DNA from 4 places in the Streptomyces sp. NPDC107521 genome. Region 2 is predicted to be linked to each of the others. Evidence: riboswitches for the same ligand, from Rfam matches in the RefSeq annotation. Region 2 holds a riboswitch; each other region holds the start of a gene.
The links. Region 2 has a riboswitch for cobalamin ahead of ACZ7LB_RS04500 (ABC transporter substrate-binding protein). Riboswitches for the same ligand answer to the same signal wherever they lie in the genome.
Positions count from the first base shown of each region.

Region 1 (7,275 bases), on a different contig from region 2:
CCGTGGGCACTTGGCCCGTTCGGCGTGGGACGGCTTCACTCGGTGGCGTCCGTGTGCCGGGGGTGTCGGTCGGGGGTACTCCGGGGTCACATGGTGAGTGCGGTGCGTCGCGGCTTCGGTCGTGATGGTGAACCGACGGCCACGGCGGGGCGCGGGGAGGCCCGTCCGCGTGCCGGACCGGGGGAATGAGGACGACGAGGGCGAAGGCGGGGCGCTGCGCCCGCCCGTGGAGGGAAGGGGATACGGATGCTGTTGCGTGATGTCGAGTACGGGGACGTCGACGCCTACGTCAGGATGCGGTGCGATCCGGTGATGATGGCCGAGCTGGGCGGTCCGTTGCCCCGGGAGGGCATGGAGGAGAAGGTCCGGCGCGATGTCGAGCGGGCGCGGGCCGGGACCGACTGGACCAGGATGATCGTGCCCGACGCGGCCCGACCGGGGACGGTCGCGGGCACCGTCACCCTGTGGCCCCACCACACCGGGGCCGGGCTGATCTCCGAGATCGGGTGGATGGTGCTGCCCGAGTTCCAGGGACGGGGGTTCGGCAGGCGGGGCGTCCGCATGCTGCTCGAACAGGCCCGCGACGACGGCCGGTGGGGGCTCGTCCACGCCTTCCCCGCGACGACGAACGCCCCGTCGAACGGCATCTGCCGCGGTCTCGGGTTCCGCTTCCTGGGGGAGGAGGACGTGCCCTTCGCCGACCGGGTCCTGAGGAGCAACCACTGGGTCGTCGACCCGCGTACCGATCCGGTCCGACGGCGGTGCGCGGCGCCTCCCGTCCGTGTCACCCCGCCGCCCCGGACGGAGTGACGCGGAGGGCGGGAGTGACGCGGAGACGGGGCGGGCCGTCCGGGGGGTTCCGTCCCGGGCGGTCGGTACGGCCCCGGGCGGCCCCGGCCCGACCGGGCGGGGGTCAGTCCCCGGCCGGCGGCGGGGAGGCGAGCGCGGGGACGGGGCGGGGGGTGCCGTCGGCGTCGATGGCGACGAAGGTCAGTGTCGCCGTGGCGACCTCCGTCGTCGGACCCGAGTGGTTCCAGCGTTCGGCGGTCACCCGGACCCCGACCGTCATCGACGTCCGTCCGGCCCGCCGGAGGGCCGCCCCGACGCTCAGCAGGTCGCCGGCCCGCACGGGGGCCAGGAAGGTCATCCGGTCGACCGAGGCGGTGACGGCGGGGCCGCCCGCGTGCCGCCCCGCGGCGGCGGCCGCCGCGTCGTCGATGAGCCGCATCATCACACCGCCGTGGATGGTGCCGTACAGATTGGTGTCGTGCTCGCTCATGATGTGGGCGAGGACCACCCGTGAGTCGTCCGGGGTCTTGGTACGACGGGTGGTGGATACGGGGGCGGGGACGGTGACGGTGGGATCGGCCACGTCAACTCTCCTTCGCGAGTCGCGGCGGAACGTTTCCGCGCGCCGGACGTCCCGGGCGCGGGCAGCGGGCAGGTCTTCGGACTCGCGGGCGCGCCACTCCTCCCGGAGGGCTCCTACTGGCCGTCGCTTCCCGGCCCCGTCCGGGGCCAGTGCTGTATGACGGCGGTCGTTCCCGCTCACCGCTGCGGGGCAGTCCCGGATTCCCACCGGGTTCCCTCTTGCGACGCCTCCCGTCGGGCCGACGGGGCGAACCGGCTGCCCGGTCAGCCTACGCGGCGCCCCTGACCGGCCGGGACGCCAGGGGGAGGCGGGCCCCGTCGGCGTACGCGGGACACGCCCGCCGATGGGCGGTCCGGTGCGGGACCGGATGCCGCCCTTCGCGCCGTCGGGTCCGGGACCGTACGCGGTCCGGTCGCGCCGTCCGGCCCCGCCCGTACGCCGTCCGGTGCCGTCGTCCGGTCCGGAACCGAGTGCCGCCCGGCGGCCCCGTCCGGCCGCCGGCCGTGCCGCCCGGTCCGGCCTCCGTCCGTATGCCGCCGCCCCGTCCCGCTCCGCCGTCGTCGGCGTCCCGCCCCGTCGCCGGCGTCCGGCCCGTCCCGTACGTCGCGCGGTCCTGCCGTCCGGCGCCCGTCCGTACGCCTTCCGGTCCCGCCGCCGGGCGCCGTCCGTGCGTCGGCCCGATCCCGCCCTGCCCGCCCGCCTCCGGGCCGGGCCCTCTCGACCGCCTCCGGACGTCCGGCCCCCCTCGCCGCACCCGGGCCGGGCCCCGCCCGCGGCCCCGCCCCCGGGTCGTCCCCCGGCCGTGCCCGCGTCGTGCGACGGGCGTCGGACCGTGGGCGCGGGTGGCGCGTGGAGTTTCTTCTTCCGGGGTGGCGCAATTCGGCCGGAAAATGCCGGTGGAAAACTGAACACCGCTCACTTACGCCTGCGGAGAGTTTCCCGCACGAGCCCCATTCCGGCCGGATGCGTCTCCCTTACCGACGGTTCGCCCCGCGTTACCGCTCGGTAGCCGCATTCGTCGTCGTATCGTTGGCCGCGTGGGGGGTGGCGTCCTGGGTCGGGGTGGCAATCAGGGCGGTCGGACTACTGCTTCCGCCGTCCGGGAAGCACGGGGGGCAAGGGGTACATGGAGAAGCGGCTGGAATTCCGCGTCCTGGGACCGCTCGACGTGCGCGCCGGAGAGGATCAGGTTTCCCTCGGCGGCCACCGGCACCGCACCATTCTCACGCTCCTGCTGCTCGCGCCCGGCCATGTCGTCCCGGTCGACACCCTGATCGACGCCGTGTGGGACGAGCGGCCGCCCGCCACCGCGCGCACCCAGGTCTCCATCTGCATCGCGGCCCTGCGCAAGGTCTTCAAGAGCGTCGGCTGTCCGGACGAGATCATCGTCACCGCCCACCCCGGCTACCTGCTGCGGCTCGGCCGGCACTCGCTCGACACCGTCGAGTTCGCCGGGCTCGTCGCCGCGGCCGAGGCGGCGGTGCGCGAGGAGCGGCTGTCCGAGGCCGCCCGCGCCTACACGGAGGCGCTGCGGCTCTGGCGCGGACGGCCGTTCGCCGGTGTCACCGCCCACCGCGCCGAGGACGAGGCCCACCGGCTGGAGGAGTTGCGGCTCAACACCTTCGAGAACGCCACCGAGGTGCGGCTCCAACTCGGCGACCACCAGCGGGCGCTGCCCGACCTCGCGGCCATGGTCCGCAGACACCCGCTGCGCGAACGAGCCCGCCACCAGCTCATCACCGCCCAGTACCGCTCCGGGCGGCGGGCCGAGGCGCTGGAGACGTTCCAGGAGGGGCGCCGGCGGCTCAAGGAGGAACTCGGCATCGAGCCGGGCCCCGCCCTGGCCGAACTGCACCAGGCCATCCTCCAGGACCGGCCGTCGCTCTCCGCGCCCGAACCGGAGCCCGAGCCGGTCACCCCGCACACCCCGGCCTGCCCCCCGCTGGAACTGCCGCCCGACGTCTCGCGGTTGGCCGGGCGCAAGGAGGAACTGGCCCGGCTGGGCGCCCTGCTGGATCCCGACCGCACCGCGGGCGGCCCGGCCACCGGCCTGATCACCGGCGTCGGCGGCGTCGGCAAGACCAGCCTGGCCGTGCACTGGGGGCACAGCGTCGCGGGCCTCTTCCCCGACGGCCAGCTCTTCGCCGACCTGCACGGCTACGACGAGCGCCTCGAACCCACCCTGGCCGGTGAGGTGCTGGGCCGCTTCCTGCGCTCCCTCGCCGTGCCCGCCGCCCAGATCCCCGCCGCCCCGGAGGAGCGCGCGGCCCTCTACCGCAGCCTCCTCGCCGACCGGCGGGTCCTCGTCGTCCTCGACAACGTCCGCAGCCACGCCCAGGTCCGGCCGCTGCTGCCCAGCGGCGCCGGGTGCTGCGTCCTGGTCACGGGGCGCGAACAGTTACCGGAGCTGGTGGCCTGGCCGCCGAGGGCCTGGGTGCGGCTCGGGCCGCTCTCCCCGCACGAGGCGGTCGAACTGCTGGGAGGCATCGTCGGCGAGGACCGCGTCGCCGACGAGCCCGGCGCCACCGTCACCCTCGCCGAACTGTGCGACCTGCTGCCCCTGGCCCTGCGCATCGCCGGGGCCCGTCTCGCCTCGAAGCCGCACTGGTCGGTGGCCCATCTGGTGCGCCGGCTCAGCGACGAACGCAGCCGCCTCGACGAACTGAGCCAGGGCGAGTCGCAGGTCCGGGCCAGCTTCGCGCTGACCTACCGGGGGCTCGCCGAGCAGACCGCCCGGCTCTACCGCGGACTCGGCCTGCTGGACGTCCCGGACTTCGCCCCCTGGGTGGCCGCCGCCCTGCTCGACACCGACCCGCACACCGGTGAACGCCTGATAGAGGAACTGGTCGACGCCCGGTTCCTCGACGTCGTCGGGCCCGACACGGCCGGTCACACCCGCTACCGGTTCCCCAGCCTGCTCCGGCTGTTCGCCCGGGAGCGCGCCCAGGAGGAGAGCGAGCGGGAGCGCGACGCCGTCCTCGACCGCGTCCACCGCACCTATCTGTTCCTCGCCGCCGAGGCCCACCGGCGTTCCTACGGCGGGGACTTCAGCATCATCCACGGGACCGTCGCCCGGCGGCGGCTCGACCCCGAGACGACCGGCCGGCTGCTGGCCCGCCCCCTGGACTGGCTGGAGGCCGAACGGCTCTCCCTGGTCGCGGTCGTCGCCCGGACCGCCTCCGCCGGCATGGACGAGTTCGCCTGGGACCTCACCCTCTGTGTCCTGGTCCTCTTCGAGACCCGCAACTACCTCGACGACTGGCGGGAGTGCGCCGAGCGCTCGCTCGCCGCCGTCCGCGCCGCCGGGAACGCCCGCGGCGAGGCGGCCATGCTGCACGTCCTGGGCGCCCTGGAGATGCGGCTGCGGGACTTCACCACCGCCTACCACCTCTTCACCCGGGCCCTGCGCCTGCACGAGCAGGCCGGGGAGGCGCACGGCCGGGCCCTGGTCCTGCGCAACATGGCGATGATCGACGAGATGCGCGGCGAACTGGACTCCGCCATGCGGCACAGCACCGCCGCGCTGACCGTCTTCCGGGCCGTCGGCGACCGCTCCTCGGAGGCCCACGTCCTGAACAACATGGCGCAGATCCGCCTCGACCAGGACGACGTCGACGCGGCGCAGCGGCTCAGCGAGGAGTCCGTACGGGTCTCCGCCGCCATCGGGGAGGGCGGCGCGCGCAGCCTGGCCCTGGGCACCCACCGGCTGGCCCGGGTGCACCTGGCGCGCGGCGAGTACGTGCTCGCCGAGGAGGCCCTGCTGCGGGTCATCCACATCGTGCGGGGGCAGATGGACACCCTCGGTCTGGCCCACGGGCTGCTCGCCCTCGGCGAGGCGCGGACGGGCGCCGGGCGGTGGCGGGAGGCGCGGGCGACGCTGCACCAGGCCATGGAGGTGGCCGCGCTGCTGGACAGCCCGCTCGTCGAGGGCCGCATCAAGCTCGCCCTGGGCACCCTCGGCGGGAAATGCGGCGACCCGGACGAGGCCCGGCGGTATCTCCTCGGGGCATTGGCGGATTTCGACCGCATCGGTGTGCCGAAGTGGAGGGCGCGGGCGCGCACCGCCCTCGCGGAACTTTCCGGTAAGGAAGCCGGGCGCGGGCGACCGGTGGACGGAAAGGAAAACGGTGGCATTCCGGTTGGGGAGGATTGTCTTTCTTTACCGGAAGGCTGAACGATAATGAGCGGAAATCCCTCTTCTCTAGCGTAAGTGCCAACATTCCGCGAGGGGGAGAAGAAATGCCGAACAACCATGTGGTCCGTCCGCACGCCATGAAGCCGCCCACCGCCCCGCACGCCGCCCGGATGTTCCGGGGCGACGACGAGAGCTGGCACTGACCGCGCGCCGGGTCCATGACGAGGCGGGCCGCGGGGCCGTGAAGGGCTCCGCGGCCCGCCTCGTGCGTATCGGGGGCGTCGGGGGCGCCGACCGCCGCCCCGGACTTCGCCGGCCGTCCCGGATGCCGTCGCCCGCCCGCCCGCCTTTCGGGGCCGGGCGCCGGACGCCGTTCGCGGGGTCCGCGCCCGCCGTCCGGGCCGAGGGCGCGTCTCCTCCGTACGGCCCGGTGTCCCCGTCGGCGTATCGACGGCGGACGGCGCCCGCCGTGTGTCGGCGGGCGCCGGTGGACCGTGTCCCCGTCGAGGGTCCTTCCGCCGTGCCGGGTCAGCCCGCCGCCGAGGTGGGGGAGGGGAGCCGGGACGGCGCGGGCTGGGCGGCGGCGAACAGCAGCACCAGCCCGTGGAAGCGGTAGAGGGGGCGGCCCCGCAGGTCCACCCCGCACAGGTCGAGCAGTGTCCCGTCCACGAGCTGCTCCAGCCACCGCTCCGCCGTCGCCTCGGTGGTGCCGAGGAGGCCCGCCGCCCGGTGGGCGGGGAAGGGGCCGTCACCGGCCCCGGCGAGCCGGGCCAGCACCGCGCGGGCCTGGGCGGGCAGGGCGTACAGGGAGGGCCGCAGGACGGCGGCCACGTCCAGCCCGCCGAAGGACAGCTCCCGCAGCCGTGTCCCCGGGTCGGCCATCCGCTGCGCGAGCCGGGCCACGGGCCAGAACGGCCGGGCGGTGAGGCGGCTCCCGGTGATCCGCAGTGCCAGCGGCAGTCCGCCGCAGTAGGCCAGCAGGTCGTCGGTGGCGTCCGGTTCCGCGAGCAGGCGCGGCCGTCCGGCCGCCGCCGCCAGCAGTTCGAGCGCCGCGGCGTCCCCGAGCGGCGCGAGCGCGAGGGTGCGGGCCCCGGTCACCTGGACGAGCCGGGTACGGCCGGTGATCAGCACCACCGCGTCCGGGAGCCCGGCCAGCAGCGTGTCGAGCAGCCGGCCCCGGGGCGCGCCGTCCAGCACCACCAGCATCCGTCGGCCCGCGGTCCGGGCGCGGCACAGCCGCACCAGGTGCTCGTGGTCGGCGCGGTCGTCGGCGGTCCGGACGGCGGGCCGCGCGGGGCCCGGCTCGCGGAGCTGTTCGCCGAGGTCCCGCAGGAGGTCGGTGAGGACGTCGTGCGGGCGGCGGGGCCGTCCGTCGGGCTCGGACAGCGCGGCGAAGACCCGTCCGTCGGGGAAGTCCCCGGCCGACAGGTGGGCGACGCGCGTGGCGAGGGCCGTCTTGCCGATCCCGGCCATCCCCGTGACCAGCAGCCGACGGGGTGCCCTGCCTGCGGCGGACTCCGCCAACTGGGAGCGCAGCAGGGCCACTTCGTCGTCGCGGCCGACGAAGCCTTCGGCGTCCGGCGGCAGGGTGTCGGGGGCGCGGTGCCCGGCGACCGGATCGCGGGCGCCGCGGGTGGCGCCGCCGGGACCGGGCCCCCGGGTGCCCTCCAGGATGGCCGCGTAGGCGGAGCCCAGGCCCTCGCCCGGATCGATGCCGAGCTGCTCGGCGAGCAGGGAGCGGCCCTCGTAGTAGCTCTGGAGGGCGTCG
Region 1 is NZ_JBVKAT010000008.1:5,944-13,218, reverse strand. Features, by position in the region: gene ACZ7LB_RS14155 (GNAT family N-acetyltransferase) at 247-810, shown strand; gene ACZ7LB_RS14150 (acyl-CoA thioesterase) at 914-1,372, opposite strand; cobalamin riboswitch at 1,423-1,643, opposite strand; gene ACZ7LB_RS14145 (AfsR/SARP family transcriptional regulator) at 2,499-5,546, shown strand; gene ACZ7LB_RS14140 (AfsR/SARP family transcriptional regulator) at 6,036-7,275, opposite strand, start outside.
Region 1: linked by a shared signal. The riboswitch ahead of ACZ7LB_RS14150 (acyl-CoA thioesterase) and the one ahead of ACZ7LB_RS04500 (ABC transporter substrate-binding protein) in region 2 are both predicted to bind cobalamin.

Region 2 (7,275 bases):
CGTCCTCGGGGGTGTCGCCGTCGAGCAGCCGCTTGTGCGGGGTCCGGCCCATCGCGACGACCTCGCGGACGGCGAGGTCGAAGTCGGCGGCCGGTTCCTGCACCACCGCCGCGACGGTCCGGGCCAGCCGCCGCACCGGCAGCGACCAGGCGTCCTCCCCGTCGACCAGGACCCGGCCGGAGCCGGGCCGCAGCACCCGGTAGACGGTGCGCAGCAGGCTGGACTTGCCGCTGCCGTTGGGACCCACCAGGCCGATGGTCTCGCCCGGCCGGGCGGTCAGGCTGACGTCCCGCACCAGGGCGCGCGCCCCGGCGGTCAGGGTGACGCCGTCGAGGGAGAGCCCGGCCGCGCTCATGCCGCCCCCCGGCCGGTGCCGCGCCGGGCGTCCCTGCGCATCAGCCACAGGAAGAACGGGCCCCCGCACAGCGCCGTGAGCACCCCTACGGGGATCTCCAGCGGGGCGGCGACGGTGCGCGCCGCGATGTCCGCCCAGACGAGGAAGACCGCCCCGCCGAGCGCCGCCGTCGGCAGCACCCGGCGGTGGTCGCCGCCGACGAACAGCCGCACGATGTGCGGCATCATCAGGCCGACGAACCCGATCGGCCCGGTCGCCGCCACCAGGACGCCGGTGACCAGGGAGAGCAGGACGAACATCCGGGCGCGGAACCGGCCCACGTCCAGCCCCATGGTGGTGGCCGCCTCCTCCCCGGCCAGCAGCAGGTTCAGCCGCCGGGCCTGCGCCATGAGCACCCCGAGCCCGAGCAGCAGGGCCGCGCAGGGCAGCCACAGGGTGTCCCAGGCGACCCCGCCGAGCCCGCCGAGGGTCCACGCGAGCACCGCGCGGGCCTCGTTGCCCCGGTCGGTGGTGAGCAGCAGCAGGTCGAGGACCGCGGTGAGCACCGCCGCGACGGCCACCCCGGACAGCACCAGGCGGGCGGAGGTGATCCGCCCGCCGGTGCGCGCGGTGGCGTAGACGAGGACCAGCGCGGCGAGCGCGCCGAGGAACGCGGCCAGCGGCAGGGAGACCGGGCCGAACAGGGTGACACCGAAGACGATCACGGTGACCGCGCCGAGGGAGGCGCCCGAGGAGACGCCCAGCAGATAGGGCTCGGCGAGCGGATTGCGCACCAGGGCCTGCAACGCGGTGCCGACCACCGCGAGCCCGGCGCCGGTCACCGCGCCGAGCAGCACCCGCGGCGCCCGGACGTCCAGCACGATGGTCTCCCGCGCCCGCGGCCAGTCCGGTTCCCCCGGGGCGGCGCCGAGCGCGTGCGCCACGATGCCCCACACCTGGCCCGGCGGGACCCGCACGGAGCCGACCGCCAGGCCCGCCGTGAGGGAGACGAGGAGCAGGGCGCCGAGCACGAGCAGGGCGACGGCCGGGGCGGTACGGCGCGCGGCGGGCTCGGCGGGCTCGGCGGGGTCCTGGGCGGGCCCGGTGCCGGGGGCCTCGGCGGCTCCGGTGCCGAGGTTCTCGGCGGTCCCGGTCCCGGTCCGGGTGCCGGTGCCGGTGGGCCCCGGTGGGGATCCGCCAGGCCCCGGCGGGGGACCGGTGGGCTCCTGTGGGGGACCGGTGGGGTCGGGGGCCGGTTCCGCGCGGTCGGGGTCCGGGGCGGCGCGGTCCGGGTCCGGCCCGGAGGGGTCCGCGTTCCGCCCGGGGGTCCGCCGCCGTCCTCCCCCCGGGGCCCGGGCCCCGGGGGCGGCGCGGGTCACCGGAAGCTCTCGGGGTGCAGCCCGCGGGCCAGGTCCTCGACCGCGTGCGCCGAGCGGATGCCGACCAGGGTGGCGGTCAGCGGCAGGACGACGAACCGCTTGTCCCGGATCGCGGGCACGTCGGCGAGCGCGGGCTGGGACAGCAGGAACCGCTTCTTCCGCTCGACGCTCCCGGCGCTGTCGTCGGCGTAGTCGTAGATGGCGATGACCTCGGGGGCGCGCGCCACGACCTGCTCCCAGGAGACGTCGCCGAAGACGTCGTCGAGGTCGGCGAAGACGTTCCGGCCGCCGGCCAGCCGGATCAGTTCGGTGCCCAGGCTCCGGCCGCCCGCGGTGAAGGCGGTCTTGTCGCCGCTGTCGTACACGAAGACGGGCACCTCGGGCTCGCCGCGCACGGCGGTGACGGCCCCCTCGACGCGGTCCTCCAGGTCGGCGACCAGCTTCCCGGCCCGGTCCGGGACGCCGAAGACGGTGCCGATGGTGCGGATCTCGTCGTAGGTGTCCCGCATCGTCACCCGCTTCCCGCCGCAGTACTCGCGGTTGAGGTGGGTGTTGATCCCGGCGTCGGCGAAGGCCTTGCGGGACCGGCCCTGGCTCTCGTCGAAGGCGCTGGCGTAGCCGCCGTAGACGAGGTCGGGATCGGCCTCCAGCACGGTCTCGAACGACGGCTCCCGCGCGGCCAGTTCCGGGACGGCCGCGTACTCCTCGGCCAACTCGGGCAGGACGGCGGAGTCGGGGAAGGCCGTGCCGACCATGCGGTCCGCCAGGCCGAGGGAGAGCATGAGCTCCGCCGGGTGCTGATGGATGGTGACCACCCGGGACGGCGGCCGGTCGTACGTGGTGCGCACACCGCAGTTGTCGACGGTGACGGGGAACCCGGCGGCGGGCCGGGCCGCCGGCTTCCCGTCGCCGTCGTCGGCCGGTCCGCATCCGGCGAGCAGGGCGACGGCCGCGGTGAGGGCGGCGGCCGCGGCACGCGCCGGGCGGCGCCGACGGGCGGGGGTGGAAGAGGACAGGGGGGCATGGGGCATGCCGTCGTACACGTAGAGCCTCCTGGGGAGTCCGCGCTCCTCGGAATGGGCCCGCGACGGACCAGTGTCCTGACTCCCGGGTCGACGCCCCTTCGCACACGACGGTGTGCGGAGCGGACGCGCTCCCCGGTCACAGTGGCGGGACCGTGCCGGACTCGCACCGGCTTCCTGACTCCCGTCGCGGCGATGACCTGGCGATAGTACGTTTCCCGCGTTCGGCGCCGACAGGGTGGTCGGGCCGGGGCCCGGCCCGGCCGCGCGCGGGGGCGGCCGGCGAGGGGCCCGGGGCGTGCGCGCCGGGGCCGTGCCCGGCCCCGCCGGGCAGCGGGCCCGGGGCCCGGCCGGGGAGCGGTGCGGGACCGGCCGTCGGGCTCGGGGGCGGGGTGCGGGTCCGGAGCCGGGACGCGGGCGCGGGGGTGCCGGGACGCGAGTGGGCGGGGGTGGCCGGTGGTCCCGTTCCGGCCCACGTGCCCGCGCCCGGTGCGGCGGCTCCGCGCTTCCGGCGGCGGCCGGCCCCGCGCCGGTCCCGGTCCGGCGACGGCCTGGACACGTGCGGGCCCGGACCCACCGTGCCCGGACCCACCGTGCCCGGGACCCCGCGCGGGCCCCCACCCGGCGACGCGCGGCCCCCGTGAGGGCCCGGACCCACGGTGCCTCAGGTGCCGCGCGATTCCGGAGCCGTGATGCCCCGGCCGCCGCGCGGTTCCGGCGGCAGCCTGGTCCCGCGGGCCGGGCGGCAGGCGGCTCGGCCCCTGGTCCCGCGGGCCGGGCGGCGGCCCGGAAACCCGGGGCGGCGGCCCGGAAACCCGGGGCGGCGGCCAGGGGCCCCGGGTGTCGGGCAGCGCACCCGGGCCCGGCCTCCCGCCCCGGGGGCCGGTGGCGGACCTGCCCCCGGCCCCTGCCCCCGGCCCCCTGCCCCCGGGTGCCGGGTGCCGGGTGCCGGGTGCCGGGCGGTGGCCGGAACCCCGGACCCGGCAACGGCCCCGGCTACCCGCTGTGGTCCTCCCACCAGGCCCTCAGCCAGGTGACCGCTGCGGCGCCGAGCGCCCCGGTGGCTCCCAGGAGCGCCCGCTGGCAGAGCCGCCGCCAGAGGGGCGGCGGGGCCGGTGGCGGGGGCTGTTCCCGCACCGGGGCACCGTGATCGTTCATCTGCGTGTTCCTCCCGCGTGTGTCGGAGTTCTCCGTGGGCCGGCCCGGACCCCAGCGTGCCGGGGCGCGGGCGCCGCCGGGAATCCCCTCCGCGTTGACACCCGAGGTCGGCAGCGGGCCGACCGTTGCCGTTCGTGGATGGCAACGGAAGCTCGCCGCCGGAAGCCCCAACGGACGTGATACTGGGCCCTGTTGAGGGGACGGTGGGTGGAGCATGGGCACACGGGACGCGGTGGGCGCGGCGCGCTTGGCACCGCTCGGGGAGGACCTCGTACCGGAGAAGCGGGCCTTCGTCGAGGACCTGCGGATGATCTTCCTCCGGCTGGGGGTGAGCGTCCGGCGGTACGCCGCGCGGCGGCACGTGGACCCCAGCACCCTGACCCGCTACCTGAAGGGCGACCGCCTCCCGGGGTGGGACTTCGTCGCCACCCTCGTCGCCGACCTCCGGGAGGAGGGGATGGCCCTCACGCCCGAGGCGGAGCAGCGGCTGCGGGAACTGCACCGCGAGGCGCTGCGGTCCAACAGGCCGGCCGGGAAGCGGCAGAAGCTGGAGGACCAGCTCGCCCGGGCCGACGAGGAGGCCCGGCGCAAGCAGGCGCACGCCCAGGCCCTGGAGGAGGCGCTGCACGACCGCGTGCGGCGGCTGTCCGAGGCGGAGGCCCGCAGCCGCGCCCTCGCCGTCGAACTCGACCGGCGGACACAGGCGCACCGGGCCGAGATCGACGTGTGGCAGGGCGAGTACGAGGAACTGGGCCGCGAGTGCCGGGACCTCCGCCAGGAGATCACCTACCTGGAGGAGGTGCTGGCCGTCACCCGCGCCGAGCTGATCGCCGCGGAGAACCAGTGCTGCGTCCTGGAATCGCAGCTGGAGACCGTGCAGGAGCTCTGGGAGGAGGCGGCGGTCGTCCCGTCGCTGATGGCGGCGCTGGAGGCCACCGACCGCACCGCCTCGGTGCCGGAACTGGTCAGTGTCGTCGGCGACCTGGAGTCGCGGACCCAGCGCGCCATGGCCAGCGAACTGGTCACCTCCGTCAGCAGGACCCGGCCGGTCCAGGAGGTCGGCGCCCTGCTGGCGGGCCTGGACGGGGCGGGACTGGGGGCGCACGCCCAGGCGGCGCTGCCCGTCCTGGTGCTCACCCGCCCGGTCGACGAACTCGGCCGGCTCGCGGCGGAACTGGAACGCTCCCGGCTGCACGACCTCGGCGCCCGGCTGCTGGGGGCGTCGGTCCGGCTGCACACCCCGCGCGACACCGCCGCGTTCGTGGCCGCCCTGCACCGAGAGCACCTCCCCGAGCACGTCGCCGTGGTGCTCGGCGCGTTCCTCGCCACGCGCGAGGTGGCTCAGGTGCTGGAGGCGGTGGAGCTGGTGCTGACCGGACCGGGGGCCGCCGTGCTGCCGCTGGCCCTGCGCGCGGCGGCGGCCGAACGCCCGGTGTCGGACATCGTGGAGATCAGCCGCGGGCTCGGCGAGAACGGCCGGCACGGCCTCACCCACGTCCTCCAGGCGGAGACCGTCTCCGTCCGCCCGGCCACCGACGTCACGGAGCTGATCGACACCCTCTCGTCCCGGGGGCTGCTGCGGGACGCCGACTTCGTGTTCGACAACGCCCAGTCGTGCAGCAGCGGCCATCTGGTGGCCCTGGTCTCCGCCTTACGCGTGGTGCGCAATCACACGGCCGCCGCGGCGGTGCTCGAACGCGCCGCGCTGACCCGCGCGCCCGCCGACGTGGCCACCCTGATCAACGACCTGCACGCGACCGGCAACGGCGTGCTCGCGTGCGACGTGCTGGTCGTCTCGGCCGCCGCCCGGACCCGGGACGACTTCCTCGCGCTGCTGCGCGCCCTCGACGGGAGGCACCACGAGGTTGCCTGGGTGCTGGGGCACGCGGCCGGGACGACCGGCCCCGGGGACGCGGCGCTCCTCTTCCGGACGCTGAACGACGTGGCGCTGCCCGCGCGCGCGGAGACGGTGCTGGCCTTCACCCTGGAGAACCGGCCCACCGGGCACGCCGGGCGGTTCCTCGCCATCCTGCACCAGGGCGGCGCCCCCGAACTCGCGCCGGACGCGCTGCTGGTGCGCGCCCGCACGATGCCGACGGCGATGGTCGCCCGGCTGGTCCTGGCGCTCGCCTCGGCGTACCTCCCGGAGCAGCTCGACGCGGTGCTCCGCGGGGGCGGGGCGGAGCGGGACGGCGGCGAGATCGCCATCCTGCTCCGGCAGATGGCCCTGGCGGACAGCCCGTTCGCCCCCCTGCGGGACTTCGTCTTCGACCGCCTGACGGAGGTGTGCCTCTCCCTGCTGCCGGCCGAGACCGTCGCCGGCCACGTCCTCGCCCTGGAGGAGGCCAGCCTCGACGCCCACGCGGCGACCCTCGTCCAGCGCGCGGGGGCCCGGTACCGGGGCGCGTTCACCTCGGAGCTGAAGCGGCTGCGCACGAAGGACGAGCAGAAGGTGTTCTCCCGCCGCTTCTGGCTGCCGGAACGCACCGGGGACCCCCGCCCGGGAGCCCCCCGCGGCTCCCTCCCCCACCGCCGGGGCCAGCACCGAAGCCCCCGGGGCCACCGCTGATCACCGGGTGCCGGTGCCCCGGGGCGCAGATGTCCCCGGTGCCCCGGGCGGCCCCGCATCCCGTCGCCCGGGCCACTGACGCCGCACCGCCACGCGGCCCGTCGGCCCCGCCTGCCGGGATGAGCCGTGCTCCCGTTGTCGGACGTGCTGGTTAACGTGTCACCACCGTTGGAGCCGGAGGGGGATTCATGCGTACACGGATCGATGTCGTCCACTGCGCGGGCTGGGATCCGCAGGCGCGGATGCCCGTGGGGACGATGACCGAGGACCGGGCGCGCGAGCGCGACCGGGCGGGAGAGCCGTACGCGGTGCTGCTCGGCGGCGGGCGCTGCTTCAGGTGAGCTGGAGGGACCACTACCTCGGAGTGTTCCTCTTCGACGAACAGGAACGACGCGTCCGCACCTATGACTACCGGGAGTTGGCGGCGGGCCTGCTGCACCTGCGCCGTTATGAGGAGTGGCGCCACCTGTCCCCGGACGAGCCGGAGTTCGAGGAGAAGGCTGGCATTTCACCCTCACCCCCAGAACCGACGGCGAGTACGCGAGCGCCGGACTGCGCCTCGGCGGCCGCCTGGAAACGGGGCCGGACCTTCCGGAACGGCACCGGACTCTGCTCCGTGCGCGGTTCGGCGGCTGGACGGCGTATGCCGACGGCCGGATGCTGGGATTCGCGGCCGATGACGCCCTGTCCCTCATGCTCGCCGCCCATGAGGAACGGCCCGAATCCCCGGCCGGAGCGTGGTCCGTCCCGAGAGGGGCCCGCCCTCGGCACCTGGAGGCCCTGTTCACCCCGGGCAGCCGCTTCGCCGACGAT
Region 2 is NZ_JBVKAT010000002.1:308,255-315,529, reverse strand. Features, by position in the region: gene ACZ7LB_RS04510 (ABC transporter ATP-binding protein) at 1-355, opposite strand, end outside; gene ACZ7LB_RS04505 (FecCD family ABC transporter permease) at 352-1,713, opposite strand; gene ACZ7LB_RS04500 (ABC transporter substrate-binding protein) at 1,710-2,756, opposite strand; cobalamin riboswitch at 2,787-2,954, opposite strand; gene ACZ7LB_RS04495 (hypothetical protein) at 3,732-3,893, opposite strand; gene ACZ7LB_RS04490 (hypothetical protein) at 4,108-6,462, shown strand; gene ACZ7LB_RS04485 (hypothetical protein) at 6,651-6,803, shown strand; gene ACZ7LB_RS04480 (DUF4241 domain-containing protein) at 7,120-7,275, shown strand, end outside.

Region 3 (7,275 bases), on a different contig from region 2:
CCCGCGGCGATCCTGCCAGCGGCGTCTCCGGAGAGCACCGGCTCGCGCACGCGGCGCGTCCGGCCGCGGAGGTCCCGGCCCCGTTTTCGGACACCACGACGCCCTATCCAGTTCATCTTCCGTTCACCATGGTTACCTAGGTTCGTCGCGCCAATGACCTCGAACGATTGCCTGGGTAAATGGAAAGCTTCTCGCTGATCCTCGCGATTGTGGTGGTAACCGCACTCGCGTTCGATTTCACGAACGGTTTCCACGACACCGCGAACGCGATGGCAACCACCATTTCGACCGGTGCGCTCAAGCCCAAGGTTGCGGTGGCCATGTCCGCCGTCCTCAACCTTGTCGGCGCCTTCCTCTCGGTGGAGGTCGCCAACACGATCTCCAAAGGTCTCGTCGACGAGACCGGCATCCGTCCCGAGGTCATCTTCGCCGCCCTGGTCGGCGCGATCCTCTGGAACCTGCTGACCTGGCTGGTCGGCCTGCCGTCCAGTTCCTCGCACGCCCTGATGGGCGGTCTGATCGGCGCCGCCGTCGCCTCGGCCGGCCTCGGCGCGGTCCACGGCGGCGTGCTCGTCACCAAGGTGCTGCTGCCCGCCGTCGCCGCCCCGATCGTCGCCGGCGTCGCGGCGATGCTCGCCACCCGGATGACCTACCGGCTCGGCCGCCGCGCCGACGGCCGGGCCGCCGAGAAGGGCTACCGCGCCGGGCAGATCGCCTCCGCCGGCCTGGTCTCGCTGGCCCACGGCACCAACGACGCCCAGAAGACCATGGGCATCATCACCCTCGCGCTGATCGCGGGCGGCGCCCTCGCCCCCGCCTCCGACCCGCCGGTCTGGGTCATCCTGTCCGCGGGCCTCGCCATCGCGCTCGGCACCTACCTCGGCGGCTGGCGCATCATCCGCACCATGGGCAAGGGCCTGACCGACCTCCAGCCGCAGCAGGGCTTCGCCGCCCAGACCAGCGCCGCGACGGTCATCCTGGCCTCCTCCCACCTCGGCTTCTCGCTCTCCACCACGCACTCGGTCTCCGGTGCGGTGATGGGCGCCGGCCTCGGCCGCAAGGGCGGCGTGGTCCGCTGGTCCACGGCCACCCGCATGTTCGTCGCCTGGGGGCTCACCCTCCCGGCCGCGGCCCTGGTCGCCGCGATCGCCGAGTGGGTCTGCCGCCTCGGCGACTGGGGCACGGCCGCGGTCGCGGTCTTCCTGATCGCCGCGAGCTTCGCGATCTGGCGGATCTCCCGGCGCGAGGTCATCGACCACACCAACGTCGTCGACGGGCACGGCCACGGCCACCACCACCCGGAGCCGGAGCCGAACGGGGTCGTCACCCAGGCCATCGCCGCCGTCACCCCGCCGCCCACCGACGCGGCCGTCGAGTGCCTGACCGCCGACGCGCTCGCCGCGGACGCCCTCGCCGCCGACGCGCTGGCCGCGGAGATCCCGGCCCCCTCCCCCGCCGTCCCGGCCGCCGCCGAGGCCAAGACCCCCTCCGCCTCGGCACCCACCGCCGTCTGAGCCCGCGTCCGGGTCCGCCCGGGAGCGAAGGAAGAGAACCACCATGCAGATCGACTGGGCAGCCCTCGGCTCCGTCTTCGGGGTCAGCCTCGTGGTCACCGTGGCCCTCGTGGCCCTGTTCACCCTCGGCATCGTCGGCCTCTCCCACCGGGAGCGGGCCGCCGCCCAGGGCGAGCCGGCGACGCTCGCCGTCACCGCCGCCTACGCCTGCTTCGCGGCCTGCGCCGCGGCGGTGACCTACGGGATCTACCTGATCGTCGCCTGACCCGGCGTCGGCGAAGGGGCGCGGGGGCGTACGGCGGGACACCGTCGTACGCCCCCGCGCCTCTTCGCCCTTCCCGCGCGCCCGGCGCCGCCGTTCCCCCGCGCCGCCGTCCCCGCGCGCCCCACGCCCGTCCGCCGGCCCCGTACGCCCCGCGCCGCTCCCGTGCGTCCGCGGCGCCCCGGCCCGCCCGTCCCGCGCCGTGCGCGCCGCGTCCGGGGCCCGCGCGCCGTGTGGGGCTTCCCACACTCACCCCGCGCAGGTCAACGGCGAGTTGACGGGCCTTCGCGGACCGTGGTGGACTTCCCGGTGCCATTACGGCGGCTGGAGAGGAAGCCGGTGCGATTCCGGCGCGGTCCCGCCACTGTCACCGGGACGGCACGCGCCACGCGGTGCGCGCGGTCCCGGGAGCCAGGAACTCCCACCGCCGGTTCCGTCGAACCAGGGCGTGGACACCCTGAGTGAGGACATACCGCCATGCGCGCCCGACGCCCCAGGTACCCCGGCACCCCGCTCCCCCGCCCCGCGACCGGCTGAGCCGTGCGCGCCGAACGCGTCTTCGCGTACGGTGCCGCCGCCGGCCTCCTCGGTGACCTGCTCCTCGGCGATCCCCGCCGCGGGCACCCCGTCGCCCTGTTCGGCCGTGCCGCCGGTGCCGTGGAACGCCGGCTGTGGCACGACCACCGCGGCTGGGGCGCCCTGCACACCGCCGTGTGCGCCGGGGGCGTCGCCGCGCTGGGCACCGCCGCCGCCCGCGCCGTACGCCGCTCCCCCGCCGCCTCCGTCGCCCTGACCGCCGCCGCCACCTGGGCCGTCGTCGGCGGCACCTCGCTGGCCCGGGAGGCGCGCGCCGTCGGCCGCGCCCTGGAGGCCGGGGACCTCGGCGCCGCCCGGGCCCGGCTGCCGCACCTGTGCGGGCGGGACCCCGAGGCCCTGGACGCCGACGGGATCGCCCGCGCCGTCGTCGAGTCCGTCGCCGAGAACACCTCGGACGCGGTGGTCGGCGCCCTGGTGTGGGGGGCCGCGGCCGGGGTGCCGGGGCTGCTCGGCTTCCGCGCCGCCAACACCCTGGACGCCATGGTCGGTCACCGCTCGCCCCGCCATCTGCGGTACGGCTGGGCCTCCGCCCGCCTCGACGACCTCGCCGGATGGCCCGGCGCCCGGCTGACCGCCGTCCTCGCGACCGCCTCCGGCGGCGATCCGCGCGGCGCCCTCCGCGCCTGGCGGGCCGACGCCGGACGCCACCCCAGCCCCAACGCGGGCCCGGTGGAGGCCTCGTTCGCCGGTGCCCTCGGCGTACGGCTCGGCGGCACCCTCTCCTACGCCGGCCGGGTGGAGCACCGGCCCGTGCTCAACGGCGCCGCCGGGCGCCCCGTCCGGACCGGCGACATCGACCGGGCCGTACGGCTCTCCCGGCGTGTGGGCTGGCTGGCACTGGGCGTGTGCGCGGGCGCGCGGCTGCTCGCGCACCGGGTGGCCGCTCCGGGCCGCCGCGCCGCCGGGCCCCGGACGGGGGGCCGGTCATGAGCGGTGGTCTCCTGGTCGCCGGCACCACCTCCGACGCGGGCAAGAGCGTCGTCACCGCCGGGATCTGCCGCTGGCTGGTGCGGCAGGGCGTGAAGGTGGCCCCCTTCAAGGCGCAGAACATGTCGCTGAACTCCTTCGTGACCCGCGAGGGGGCCGAGATCGGCCGGGCCCAGGCGATGCAGGCGCAGGCCTGCCGGCTGGAGCCGACCGCGCTGATGAACCCGGTGCTGCTCAAGCCGGGCGGCGACCGCAGCAGCCAGGTGGTCCTGCTCGGCCGGGCGGTCGGGGAGATGAGCGCCCGCGGCTACCACGGCGGACGCCAGCGGCAGTTGCTCGGCACCGTCCTCGACTGCCTGGCCGAGCTGCGGGCCACCCACGACGCGGTGGTCTGCGAGGGCGCCGGCAGCCCCGCGGAGATCAACCTGCGCCGCAACGACATCGTCAACATGGGGGTGGCCCGGGGCGCCGGACTGCCCGTCCTGGTCGTCGGGGACATCGACCGCGGTGGCGTCTTCGCCTCCTTCTTCGGCACGGTGGCCCTGCTCTCCCCCGAGGACCAGGCGCTCGTCGCCGGGTTCCTGGTCAACAAGTTCCGCGGCGACGTGAGCCTGCTGGAACCCGGCCTCGGCATGCTGCGCGGCCTGACCGGCCGCCGGACCTACGGCGTGCTGCCCTTCCGGCACGGGCTCGGCATCGACGAGGAGGACGGCCTGCGGGTCTCCCTGCGCGGCACCGTGCGGGAGTCGGCCGTCGCCCCGCCGGTGGGCGAGGAGGTGCTGCGGGTCGCGGTGTGCGCGGTGCCGCTGATGTCCAACTTCACCGACGTGGACGCGCTGGCCGCCGAACCCGGCGTGGTGGTGCGGTTCGTGGACCGTCCGGAGGAGCTGGCGGACGCCGACCTCGTCGTCGTGCCCGGCACCCGGGGCACCGTCCGCGCCCTGGAGTGGCTGCGGGAGCGGGGACTGGCCCGCGCCCTCGTCCGCCGGGCCGCCGAGGGCCGCCCGGTGCTCGGGGTGTGCGGGGGCTTCCAGGTCCTCGGCGAGGAGATCGAGGACGACGTGGAGAGCCGCCGGGGCCGGGTCCAGGGGCTCGGCGTCCTGCCCGTGCGGGTCCGCTTCGCCCCCGCCAAGACCCTCGCCCGGCCGGTGGGCGAGGCCCTCGGGGAACGCGTCGAGGGGTACGAGATCCACCACGGCGTCGCGCGGGTGACGGGCGGCGAGCCCTTCCTCGACGGCTGCCGGTCCGGGCAGACCTGGGGCACCCACTGGCACGGCTCGCTGGAGTCGGACGGCTTCCGGCGGGCGTTCCTGCGCGAGGTCGCCGCCGCCGCCGGACGCCGCTTCGTCCCCGCCCCGGACACCTCGTTCGCCGCGCTGCGCGAGCGGCAGCTGGACCTGCTGGGCGATCTGATCGAGGAGCACGCGGACACCGACGCGCTCTGGCGCCTCATCGAGTCCGGCGCCCCTCCCGGACTCCCCTTCGTTCCGCCCGGGGCACCCGGGTGAGCCCCGCCCCCGGGCCCGCGCCGCACGGTGCCGGGCCCCGTCGCCGTACCCCCTTCGAAGGAGTGACCGCCGCGTGAGCACGCCCTATCCGTTCACCGCCGTCGTCGGCCAGGACGACCTGCGGCTGGCCCTGCTGCTGAACGCGGTCTCCCCGCGGGTCGGCGGGGTCCTGGTGCGCGGGGAGAAGGGGACCGCCAAGTCGACCGCCGTACGGGCGCTGGCCGCGCTGATGCCGCGCCTCGCGGTCGTGCCCGGCTGCCGCTTCGCCTGCGACCCCGCCTCCCCCGACCCGTCCTGCCCCGACGGCCCGCACGGCTCGCCCCCCGCGGCCGAGCGCCCCGCCGCCCTCGTCGAACTGCCGGTCGGTGCCTCGGAGGACCGGCTGGTGGGGGCGCTGGACATCGAACGGGCCCTGGCGGAGGGCGTGAAGGCCTTCGAGCCGGGCCTGCTCGCCGCCGCCAACCGGGGCATCCTCTACGTCGACGAGGTCAACCTCCTCCACGACCACCTCGTCGACCTGCTGCTGGACGCGGCGGCGATGGGCGCCTCGTACGTCGAGCGCGAGGGCGTCTCCGTCCGGCACGCGGCGCGTTTCCTGCTCGTCGGGACGATGAACCCGGAGGAGGGCGAGCTGCGTCCGCAGCTGCTGGACCGCTTCGGGCTCACCGTGGAGGTGTCCGCCTCGCGCGATCCGGAGCAGCGGGTGGAGGTCGTCCGGCGCCGCCTGGCCTACGACGACGACCCCGCCGGTTTCGCCGCGCGCTGGGCCGGGGAGGAGGCCGCGCTGCGGGAGCGGATCGTGGCGGCGCGCGCCCTGCTGCCCTCGGTGCGGCTGGACGACACGGCGCTCCGCCGGATCGCGGCGACCTGCGCGGCGTTCGAGGTGGACGGGATGCGCGCGGACATCGTGATGGCCCGTACCGCGACCGCGCTCGCCGCGTGGGCGGGGCGGACCGAGGTGCTGGCCGAGGACGTGCGCCGGGCGGCGCTGCTGGCCCTGCCGCACCGGCGCCGCCGCAATCCCTTCGACGCCCCCGGGCTGGACGAGGACCGGCTCGACGAGGCCCTGGACGAGTTCGGCGACGACGACCCCGATCCCGGGCCGGACGGCCCCGGCGGTCCCGGCGGTCCGGAGGGTCCGGGCGGACCGCCGGAATCCGACGGCGGCGGGCACGGGGACAGCGCGCCCTCCGGGGACAGCGCGTCCTCGGGGGACGGCGGTGGCGCCGGGGAGACGGGTGACGGCGCGGACCCCGGGGCCGGTGGTCCGGAGGGCGCCGGGGAGGGGCCGCGGCCTCCCGGCGGGCCCGGCGCGGGCGAGCAGGCCCCGGCGCGGGCCGCCGATCCGTTCCGGACGAAGGTCCTCAGCGTGCCCGGCCTCGGGGACGGCGCCGCCGGCCGCAGGTCGAGGGCGCGCACCGAGCAGGGCCGCACCACCGGCGCCCGCCGCCCCCGGGCCACGCTGACCCGGCTGCACCTGTCCGCCACCGTCCGGGCCGCCGCCCCCCACCAGCGGGCGCGCGGGCGCGGCGGCCCCGGGCTGGTGGTGCGGCGGGACGACCTGCGGCAGGCGGTGCGCGAGGGCCACGAGTCCAACCTCGTGCTGTTCGTCGTCGACGCCTCCGGTTCGATGGCGGCCCGGCGGCGGATGGGCGCGGTGAAGGGCGCCGTCCTCTCCCTGCTGCTCGACGCCTACCAGCGGCGGGACAAGGTCGGCCTGGTGACCTTCCGCGGCACGGCCGCCGAGGTGGCGCTGCCCCCGACCTCGTCGGTGGACGCGGCGGCGGCCCGGCTGGAGTCGCTGCCGACCGGCGGGCGCACCCCGCTGGCCGCCGGGCTGCTCCGGGCCCACGACGTGCTGCGGGTCGAGCGGCTGCGCGACCCCGCGCGCCGGGCGCTGGTCGTGGTGGTGACCGACGGACGGGCCACCGGCGGCCCCGACCCGCTGGCGCTGTCCGCGCGGGCCGCCCGGCTGTTCGCGGCCGAGGGCACCGCCTGCGTGGTCGTGGACTGCGAGACGGGCCCGGTGCGGCTGGGGCTGGCCGGCCGGCTCGCGGGTGACCTGGGCGGCACGGCCGTCACGTTGGAGGAGCTGCGGGCGGACACCATCGCCGGGCTGGTCAGGGATGTCCGGGAGACCGGGACGAGGAGGGCCGCGTAGTGCCGAAGGGACAGCCGAGCGTCGTACCCGAGGACGGGCTGACGACCCGCCAGCGGCGCAACCGCCCGCTGGTGATGGTCCACACGGGCCCGGGCAAGGGCAAGTCCACCGCCGCCTTCGGGATGGCGCTGCGCGCCTGGAACCAGGGGTGGCCGGTGGGGGTGTTCCAGTTCGTCAAGTCCGCCAAGTGGAAGGTCGGCGAGGAGAACGCGCTGCGGGCCCTCGGCGCCTCCGGCGAGGGCGGGACCGTCGACTGGCACAAGATGGGCGAGGGCTGGTCCTGGGTCCAGCGCGACGACCAGATGG
Region 3 is NZ_JBVKAT010000001.1:670,729-678,003, reverse strand. Features, by position in the region: gene ACZ7LB_RS02850 (inorganic phosphate transporter) at 180-1,514, shown strand; gene ACZ7LB_RS02845 (hypothetical protein) at 1,558-1,779, shown strand; cobalamin riboswitch at 2,058-2,216, shown strand; gene ACZ7LB_RS02840 (cobalamin biosynthesis protein) at 2,317-3,303, shown strand; gene ACZ7LB_RS02835 (cobyric acid synthase) at 3,300-4,808, shown strand; gene ACZ7LB_RS02830 (putative cobaltochelatase) at 4,882-6,969, shown strand; gene cobO (cob(I)yrinic acid a,c-diamide adenosyltransferase) at 6,969-7,275, shown strand, end outside.
Region 3: linked by a shared signal. The riboswitch ahead of ACZ7LB_RS02840 (cobalamin biosynthesis protein) and the one ahead of ACZ7LB_RS04500 (ABC transporter substrate-binding protein) in region 2 are both predicted to bind cobalamin.

Region 4 (7,275 bases), on a different contig from region 2:
CGGCTCGTATGACAGGCGCAGTGGTGTCTGCTGATCGGGCAAAGTTCCTCTTTCCTCGACGCCTTCGCTGAAGGCACTTTGCTAGCTTGACCGACCGGAAACGAGTGGCGTACCCCTAAGCCAGCAGCAAGTGTCCGTAGTCGGCCAGTACTTCGCGCGCCTCGGGCACGTCCTCGTAATCCTTCAGCCGGTGGAGGACCGTCCGGGCCCGTTCCGCCGTGCGCTCCGAGGAAAGATCGCCGGACGTGTCGATGACGCGGCGGGCCTCTTCAGCAGCCTGCTCGGGCTCGTTCGCGTCCGCCAGCGCCACGGCCAACCATGAGCGGTACAGCGCGACCTCCCGGGCGTGGGTGGCGTCGTAGCGTCCCAGCACGTCCTGGAGTAGCGGCACCGCGCGCAGCGGGCGGCGCAGCTCGGTGAACACCCGGGCGTCCATGACCTCCAGCTCCTCGCGGTTCACCCAATAGGCCCACGTCGGCGCGGGAGGGCCGTCCGTGGCATCCAGCGCGGCGTGGGCCTCCCCGAGAGCCCGCAGGGCCGGTTGCGCCTCCCCGGCACGCGTGTGCGCCCAAGCCACGCGGTCCAGGAACAGGGCGCGGGTTGTGGCCGGAGCGTCCGGCCCGGCCTCGGAGACCGCTGCCTTCGCCAGTTCCAGGCCCTTCCGTTCCCGGCCGCTGTTCGTCAGGTGGTAGGCGAGGCTGCCCGCGAGTTGTGCCACCAGCGGCGCGTCCCCGGCCTGGCGGGCGGCCGAGAGTCCGAGCCGGTAGGCGTGCTCCGCGTCGTCACCCCGACCGGCGTCGGAGGCGATCCATCCGGCGATCTGGCCCAACTCCCCGATCTGTACGAGCAGGCCGCGCCCCGTCTCCTCGGAGTGCTCGGACTCGCGGTACAGGCGGACGGCGGCGCGCAGCTCGCGGAAGGCGGGGGCGATCAGGTCTCCGCCGGACAGCACATCGTCCGCGAGCCGGAGGCCGTGGACGCGAGCCGCCAGGCCGTCCACGGTGGTGGCGCCGATCCGACGGCCACGGGGGGTCGCCAGGGGCTCCAGCGCGTCCCCGTCGGGCAGAAAGTCCGCGAGGGTGGCCGCGACCCCGGGAAGGGTGGCCTGAGCATCCCCCCGGGCGTACGCGGCGGCCTGCTCCAGCTCACGCAGCGGCACACCGAGTACCTGGGCGAAGGTGGGCAGCCACGCGTCCGGGATGCGCTCCCCGCGCTCCCATCGGGAGACCTCGTGCCGTGTGATCGACTGGGCGCCGGACACGGCGCACAGCACGGCGGCGAACTGCCGCTGCGAGCGGCCGGAGTGCCGCCGCAGATCGGCGAGGTAGGCGCCGAACTCGCGGCGTCGCTCGGTGGTGTCGCTCATGGTGGCCCCCTTCCGTATCTAGTGTGGCCCCTCCCTGGCCCCCTGGTTGGCTCCTCCGCATGATCACGCACCCCGGTTACCTGAACGCGAAGCGCCCCGGCGACCGCGCGAACGGCCCCGGGGCTGGCCGATCTGAAGGAAGCAGACCGACATGCCGCAACCTACAACCCGGGCCCGCCAGACCGGGCACCCCGGGTACAGCGAGACCCTGCCGAGGCAGCCCGAGAGCGCAGCCACCGCGCGGCGCCTGCTTCGTACCGCCTGTGCCGTCTGGGGGCTGGACGCATTGGCCGAGGACGGGGCGCTGATCGTCTCCGAGTTGGTGGCCAACGCCGTGCAGCACGCCCGGCGGGAATCCATCCGGGTCGTCATCGACCGTCCCGGCGCTGCGCGGGTACGTGTCGGCGTCGCGGATCTCTCCCGGGCGCGGCCGTTGCAGCGCGAAGCCGACGACAGTGAAGAAGGCGGGCGCGGTCTGCGCCTCGTGGCGGTGCTGGCCGCCGACTGGGGCACGGATGAGCGGCGCTGGGGCAAGATCGTGTGGGCGGACCTGGAGGGGCGCGGGTGACCACGGGAGAGACCCCCGGCCGCAGCGCGGCGCGCGCCCATCTGTCCCAGTTGATCGAGCTGTTCGGCACGGACGGATGCCTGCGGATCAGTACGGCCCCGGCTGAACCCGAGCCGCCCGCCGTCGGCGCAGAGGCCGAGGGCGACGAGCAAAACTGACCGCCCCAAGGCGCGGCGAAGCCCCGGCCGGTGAACTCCACCGAGCCGGGGCTTCGTCGTCTCACGCAGATCTCACGGACTCCGTGGAACGAGCCGGAAAAGCTGGCCCTGACCTGGACGTTTGTGCACTCCCCGGAACTCACAGACCTCTGTGGACGGTGTTTCGTTCACTGGGGGTCAAGGGGTCGCAGGTTCAAATCCTGTCGTCCCGACTGGAGACAGTCGCGGGTCGGGGCCGGTTCCGGAGTCATCCGGAACCGGCCCTCGGTCATTTCCGGGCACCGGCCGGGGACCGGCGCCCTCGGCCGGGGCCGACGGGCCACGAGGGACGGACCCGGCGGGGCGGCTTTCGGCGGCCGTGTCCGGCCCCGGTCCGGGCCGCTCCGACCGCTGTCCGGCGCGCTCCGACGTGCCTCACCGCGGCGCCCGCCCCCGCGCGCGGCCGGCGAGACCGCAGTCGCCGCACTTCGAGCCGTCCGGCGCGCGGTAGTAGAGGCAGCAGCTCAGGCGGCGGAACGTGAGGTCGGGGCCGGTGAGCGTGCCGGTGCCCGCCAGGCGTCCGGTGTCCAGCAGCGTGGTCGTGAGGTCGGTGAGCGGTCCGCGTGCGGCGGGGCGGTGCGCCAGCAGGGCGCGGGCCGCCTCGGCGAGCGCCGACGCCGAGTTGCCGTCCAGCAGCCGCGGGGCGACCTTCACGCGCAGGCCGTCGGCCAGCGCCGACAGATGGCGTGTCACCTGCTGGTACAGCGCGTGGGCGGGGCCGTCGTCGAGCCGGTCGACGTGCAGTCCGGCGGGCCGGGGCAGCCGGAGGGCCGGTCCGTCGTCGGCCCGTTGCAGCCCGTCGAGGTCGAGCACGATCCCGTGCAGGACGACGCAGGCCAGCGCCGGTGACCAGAGGCGCGCGGCATGGCCGAGCTGGGCGATGGAGACGTCGACGCGCGGCTCCCGGGTGCGGTGGCGGCGGGCGACGGCTTCGGCGAGGTCGGTGAAGCCCTCCGCGTAGGAACGGGCGACCGGGTGCCAGCCGTCGTCCCGTCCGCCGGTCCGCAGGGCGAAGAAGCCGCCGAGATCCGCCACGTCCCGCAGCGCGGCGGTGACGGACGCGGACGAGGCACGGGCCCGGTGCGCGGTGCCGACTCCTCCCCGGTTCTCCGTCCGCACGATCACGAGGCCGTACGCCGTCGGGCCGTACGCCGTCGCGGCGGCGTGATGGCGTAGAGGTCGAGGATGTCCGGCAGGGGCGCGACGCCCGGTCCGCCGGCGCGTGCCCAGGCGGCGACGTCCTCGGTCGCGTCCGGGTCGTTGACCAGGCCCAGCCAGACGGGCCGGGCCCCGGCGGCCCGGCCCGCGGCGGAGGGCAGTACGACGACGACGTTGGCCTGGTCGCAGACGTCCAGGCAGGCGGACACCCGCACCGGGACCTGGGCGCGCAGACGCGCCGTCTGGGCGGCGTGGTCGACGCCGGTCACCTTGGGGCTGCCGCAGCAGCAGTCGCGGCACACGACGACACGGCACGGCACGGGGCCGTCCGCCGCTCCGGTGGGGGTGCCGTCAGTGGTTCGTCCGGTCGGCGTCGCGGGCATGCGGTGCCGTTCCTCTCTCCGGGGAGATCCGCCCCGTGGTTCGTCGAGGGGGCGACCGCGTGAGTCTCCTGGCTCTCGGGTCGATGCCCGTCCCGGCCTTCCGGCCCGCTGGGGCCGTGGCCGTCCTGGGATCCGCTCGCCGATCACAGTGGCGGGACCGCGCCGGATTCACACCGGCTTCCTCGTTCCGCCGTCGCCCTTGTCGCCGGCCATCCTGCCATCGCGGGGCGCGCCCGCACCACGGTGCCCCACCCGGCCCGGTGGAGCCGGGACCGCGCGGCACCGCCCGGGACCGGCACGGCGGGCGGCACGGAAGCGGCGGAGGGGTCAGACGAACGCGTCGGCGAGCATGAAGGCCGCGACCGCGAGCAGGGCGTAGGCGAAGACGCGCTGCAGCGTGTTGCCGCTGAGCCGTCGCGCATGGCGTTTGCCGTCCCAGGCACCGAGGATCGCGGCGGCGGTGAAGGGCGCGATGACGGCCCAGTCCAGATGGACTCCGGTACCGGCCCGGGCGCCGAGCGCGGCGGCGGAGTTGATGGTGATGACCAGCAGACTGGTGCCGATGGCCCGGCGCATCGGGAGGTTGAGCACCCGCGTCAGGGCGGGCACGGCGAGGAATCCGCCGCCCACACCCAGCAGCCCGGTCACGGCGCCGAGCCCGGCACCGGCGGCACCGGCCCCGACGGGGCGCACCTCGCCCCCGGCCGCGGCGGACGAGGGACGCAGCATGCGCAGCGCGGCGAGTCCCGCGACGGCGGCGAAGGCGACGGTCAGCCCCGCCTGGGGCAGATGCCCGGCGGCCGTACCGGCGAGCATGGCGGGGACGATGCCCGCCGCCGCGAACAGCAGTCCGGTCCGCCAGGCCACGTTGCCGTCCCGGGCGTGCCCGGCGAGCGCGGTGACGGACGTCAGGGTGACGATGATCAGGCTGGTGGTGATCGCCTCGGCGGGCTCCATGCCGATCAGATAGGTCAGGGCCGGGACGGCCAGAACGCTGCCGCCACCGCCGAGGCCGCCGAGCGCCAGGCCGACGACGGCTCCGGCCACCAGCGCGAGGATCAGGGCGGTCATGCCACCGAGCCCTCGTCGCCGCTTCCGCCGACCACCGGGTATCCGGCGGCGGCCCACTGCTTCATCCCGCCCTTGACGTCCACCGCCTCCGCGCCGCGCGCACGGAGCAGCTCGGCGGCCTTCTGCGAGCGGTTCCCGCTGCGGCATATCACCGTCAGCGGCCTGCCCCGGGCGGCCTTCGGCAGCGCCGCCCCCGTGACCAGGGCGGACAGTGGCGCGTGCATCGCGCCGGGCGCCCGCCCGGCGGTCCACTCGCCCCGCTCGCGGACGTCCAGCAGGACGTCCGGGGCGTCGGCGCCCAGGGTGCGCCGACGGGCCTCCTCGACGGTGACGCGCTTCTTGTCTCGGGAGAACGGGAACATCACGGGACCTCTTTCGTGCGGTCGTGCGGGTACGTCGTGCGGGAGCCGGAGCGGCCACCGGCGGCCCGGGACCGGGTGCGGTACCGGGCGGCCGCCCGCTGGGCCGGTGACGACGGGCCGACCCGGTGGCGGAGCGGAGTCGTCGACGGCGACCGCCCCACCGGCGGCGGCGTCGAGAACGGGGAGGCGTCGAGAACGGGGGGAGGCGGCGGTTCCGCCGCGCGATGCCTCCGCGAGGGGCTGCCGGGACCTGGGCGGCCCGCTCCGCGTGGCGCGGACGGTGCCCTCGGCGGCCGGCCCCGCGCGGTGCCGCCCGCCGGGCCCGGCCCCCGGCCGAGCGGGACGCCGGCGGGGCCGGGGGAGGACATCGGGGCGGCCACCGCGAGCGGGGTTCCCGGGACGGCCCTCAGCCCGGGGCCGTCGGCCGGGGCGGCCGCGGGACGCTCAGGACCCGCTCCCCGACGCTCGGGACCCGCTCTTCAGGGAGGCGACGACGGTGCCGACATCGGTGCGCGGGCCCCGGTTGTACGGCAGCTTGGACAGCATCATGCCCAGGGCGCAGGTGTTGCTGAGCGCGGCGAAGGTCAGCCCGGCGCCGATCGCGGTGCCGATCAGGTGCACGCCGGGGACGAAGAACCCCACGACGCCGCTGACGAGCACGATCGAGCCGGCGACGAGACGGACCTGACGCTCCAGTGCCCAGCGCTGCCGACCGCGGTCGACCGGGGCGCCGGAAGCCTCCCAGGCCATCATGCCGCCGTCGAGGACCCGCAGGTTCGGCAGGCCCGCCTCGGCGAGCGCCTCCTCGGCCTGCGCCGCGCGGGATCCGGCGCGGCAGACCAGCACCACGTCCTCGTCCAGGTGCCCGCGCAGCTCCGCACGGTGCTCGCGCAGGGTGTCCAGGGGCACGTTGTGGGCGCCGGGGATGTGGCCGGTCTCGAACTCGCCGGACGTCCGCACGTCGATCAGACGGGGGCCGTCACCGGTCTCGATCAGGTGCTGAAGGGCGGCGGGGGTGAAGACGGAGGTACGGGAAGCGTCGGTGGTCATGAGGACTACTCCGTGGAGAGGCAGCGGAACGGGAACGGAACGCGGGAGAGCGGGCGCGCCCGCACAGGGCTCGCCGGAAGGAGGTCCCGTGCGGGACGCCGGCGGTGGGAAGAGGGGAAGGCGGCGGGTCAGGCGGCGGCGGGCGTGTTCGCCAGGGCCCAGGCGGCCCAGCCGCCGAGCACGTCGGAGACGTCGTCGAAGCCGTGGTGGCGCAGCAGGCTCGCGGCGATCGAGGAGCGGTGACCGCCCGCGCAGTGCAGGACCAGCGGCTTGTCGCGCGGGATCTCGTCGAGGCGGCGCGGCAGCTCGCCCAGGGCGATGTGCAGGGCACCCTCGATGAACCCGTTCTCGCCGCGCTCGCCGCAGTTGCGGACGTCGACGACGACCGGCGGGTTCGGCCCGTCCAGCTCGGCGCGGAGCTGGACGGCGGTCAGGCGGCTGGCCGGGGAGACCTCGTCGGCCATCGCGGCGAGCGCCTCGTCGGGTGCGGCCAGATACCCGGCGACGCGGTCGAAGCCGATCCGGGCGAGCCGGGTGACGATCTCCTCCTCCCGGTTCTCCGGCGCCACGACCAGCAGCTCCGCACCGGACGGCAGCACGGTGCCGGCCTGCTCGGCGAACCGGCCGTCCGCGGGCACGTTGACCGCGCCGCGCGCGTGACCGGCGGCGAACTCCTGCGGATCACGCGCGTCGACCACCACCGCGCCCGCCGCGCGCCGGGCCAGGAAGTCCGCCACGCCCAGCGCCCGCGACGCGCTCGCCGGGTCGAACAGCTCCCGCTCCCGGCGGTTGAGGTCCGCGTCGTAGGCGAAGTAGCCGGGGGCCGCCGACTGGCCGGCGGTCACGAGGGCGACGAAGTCCCGCTCGCTCATCGGCGCACAGGCGTAGTTCGTCGCGCGCTGCTCGCCGATCGTCGACTGCCGCTCGGTGGACAGGTTCTTGCCGCAGGACGAACCGGCGCCGTGGGCGGGGAAGACCCGTACGTCGTCGGCCAGCCCCATCAGCTTGTTCTGCACGCTGTCGTGCAGCATCGCGCCCAGCTCGTCGGCGGTGACCCCGACCGAGGCCAGCAGGTCCGGGCGGCCGACGTCGCCGATGAACAGCGCGTCACCGGTCAGCA
Region 4 is NZ_JBVKAT010000021.1:71,028-78,302, forward strand. Features, by position in the region: gene ACZ7LB_RS26250 (ApeA N-terminal domain 1-containing protein) at 1-42, opposite strand, end outside; gene ACZ7LB_RS26255 (helix-turn-helix domain-containing protein) at 116-1,366, opposite strand; gene ACZ7LB_RS26260 (ATP-binding protein) at 1,518-1,934, shown strand; gene ACZ7LB_RS26265 (hypothetical protein) at 1,931-2,092, shown strand; gene ACZ7LB_RS26270 ((2Fe-2S)-binding protein) at 2,507-3,256, opposite strand; gene ACZ7LB_RS26275 ((2Fe-2S) ferredoxin domain-containing protein) at 3,253-3,672, opposite strand; cobalamin riboswitch at 3,735-3,855, opposite strand; gene ACZ7LB_RS26280 (sulfite exporter TauE/SafE family protein) at 4,000-4,743, opposite strand; gene ACZ7LB_RS26285 (rhodanese-like domain-containing protein) at 4,740-5,105, opposite strand; gene ACZ7LB_RS26290 (rhodanese-like domain-containing protein) at 5,550-6,155, opposite strand; gene ACZ7LB_RS26295 (MBL fold metallo-hydrolase) at 6,284-7,275, opposite strand, start outside.
Region 4: linked by a shared signal. The riboswitch ahead of ACZ7LB_RS26275 ((2Fe-2S) ferredoxin domain-containing protein) and the one ahead of ACZ7LB_RS04500 (ABC transporter substrate-binding protein) in region 2 are both predicted to bind cobalamin.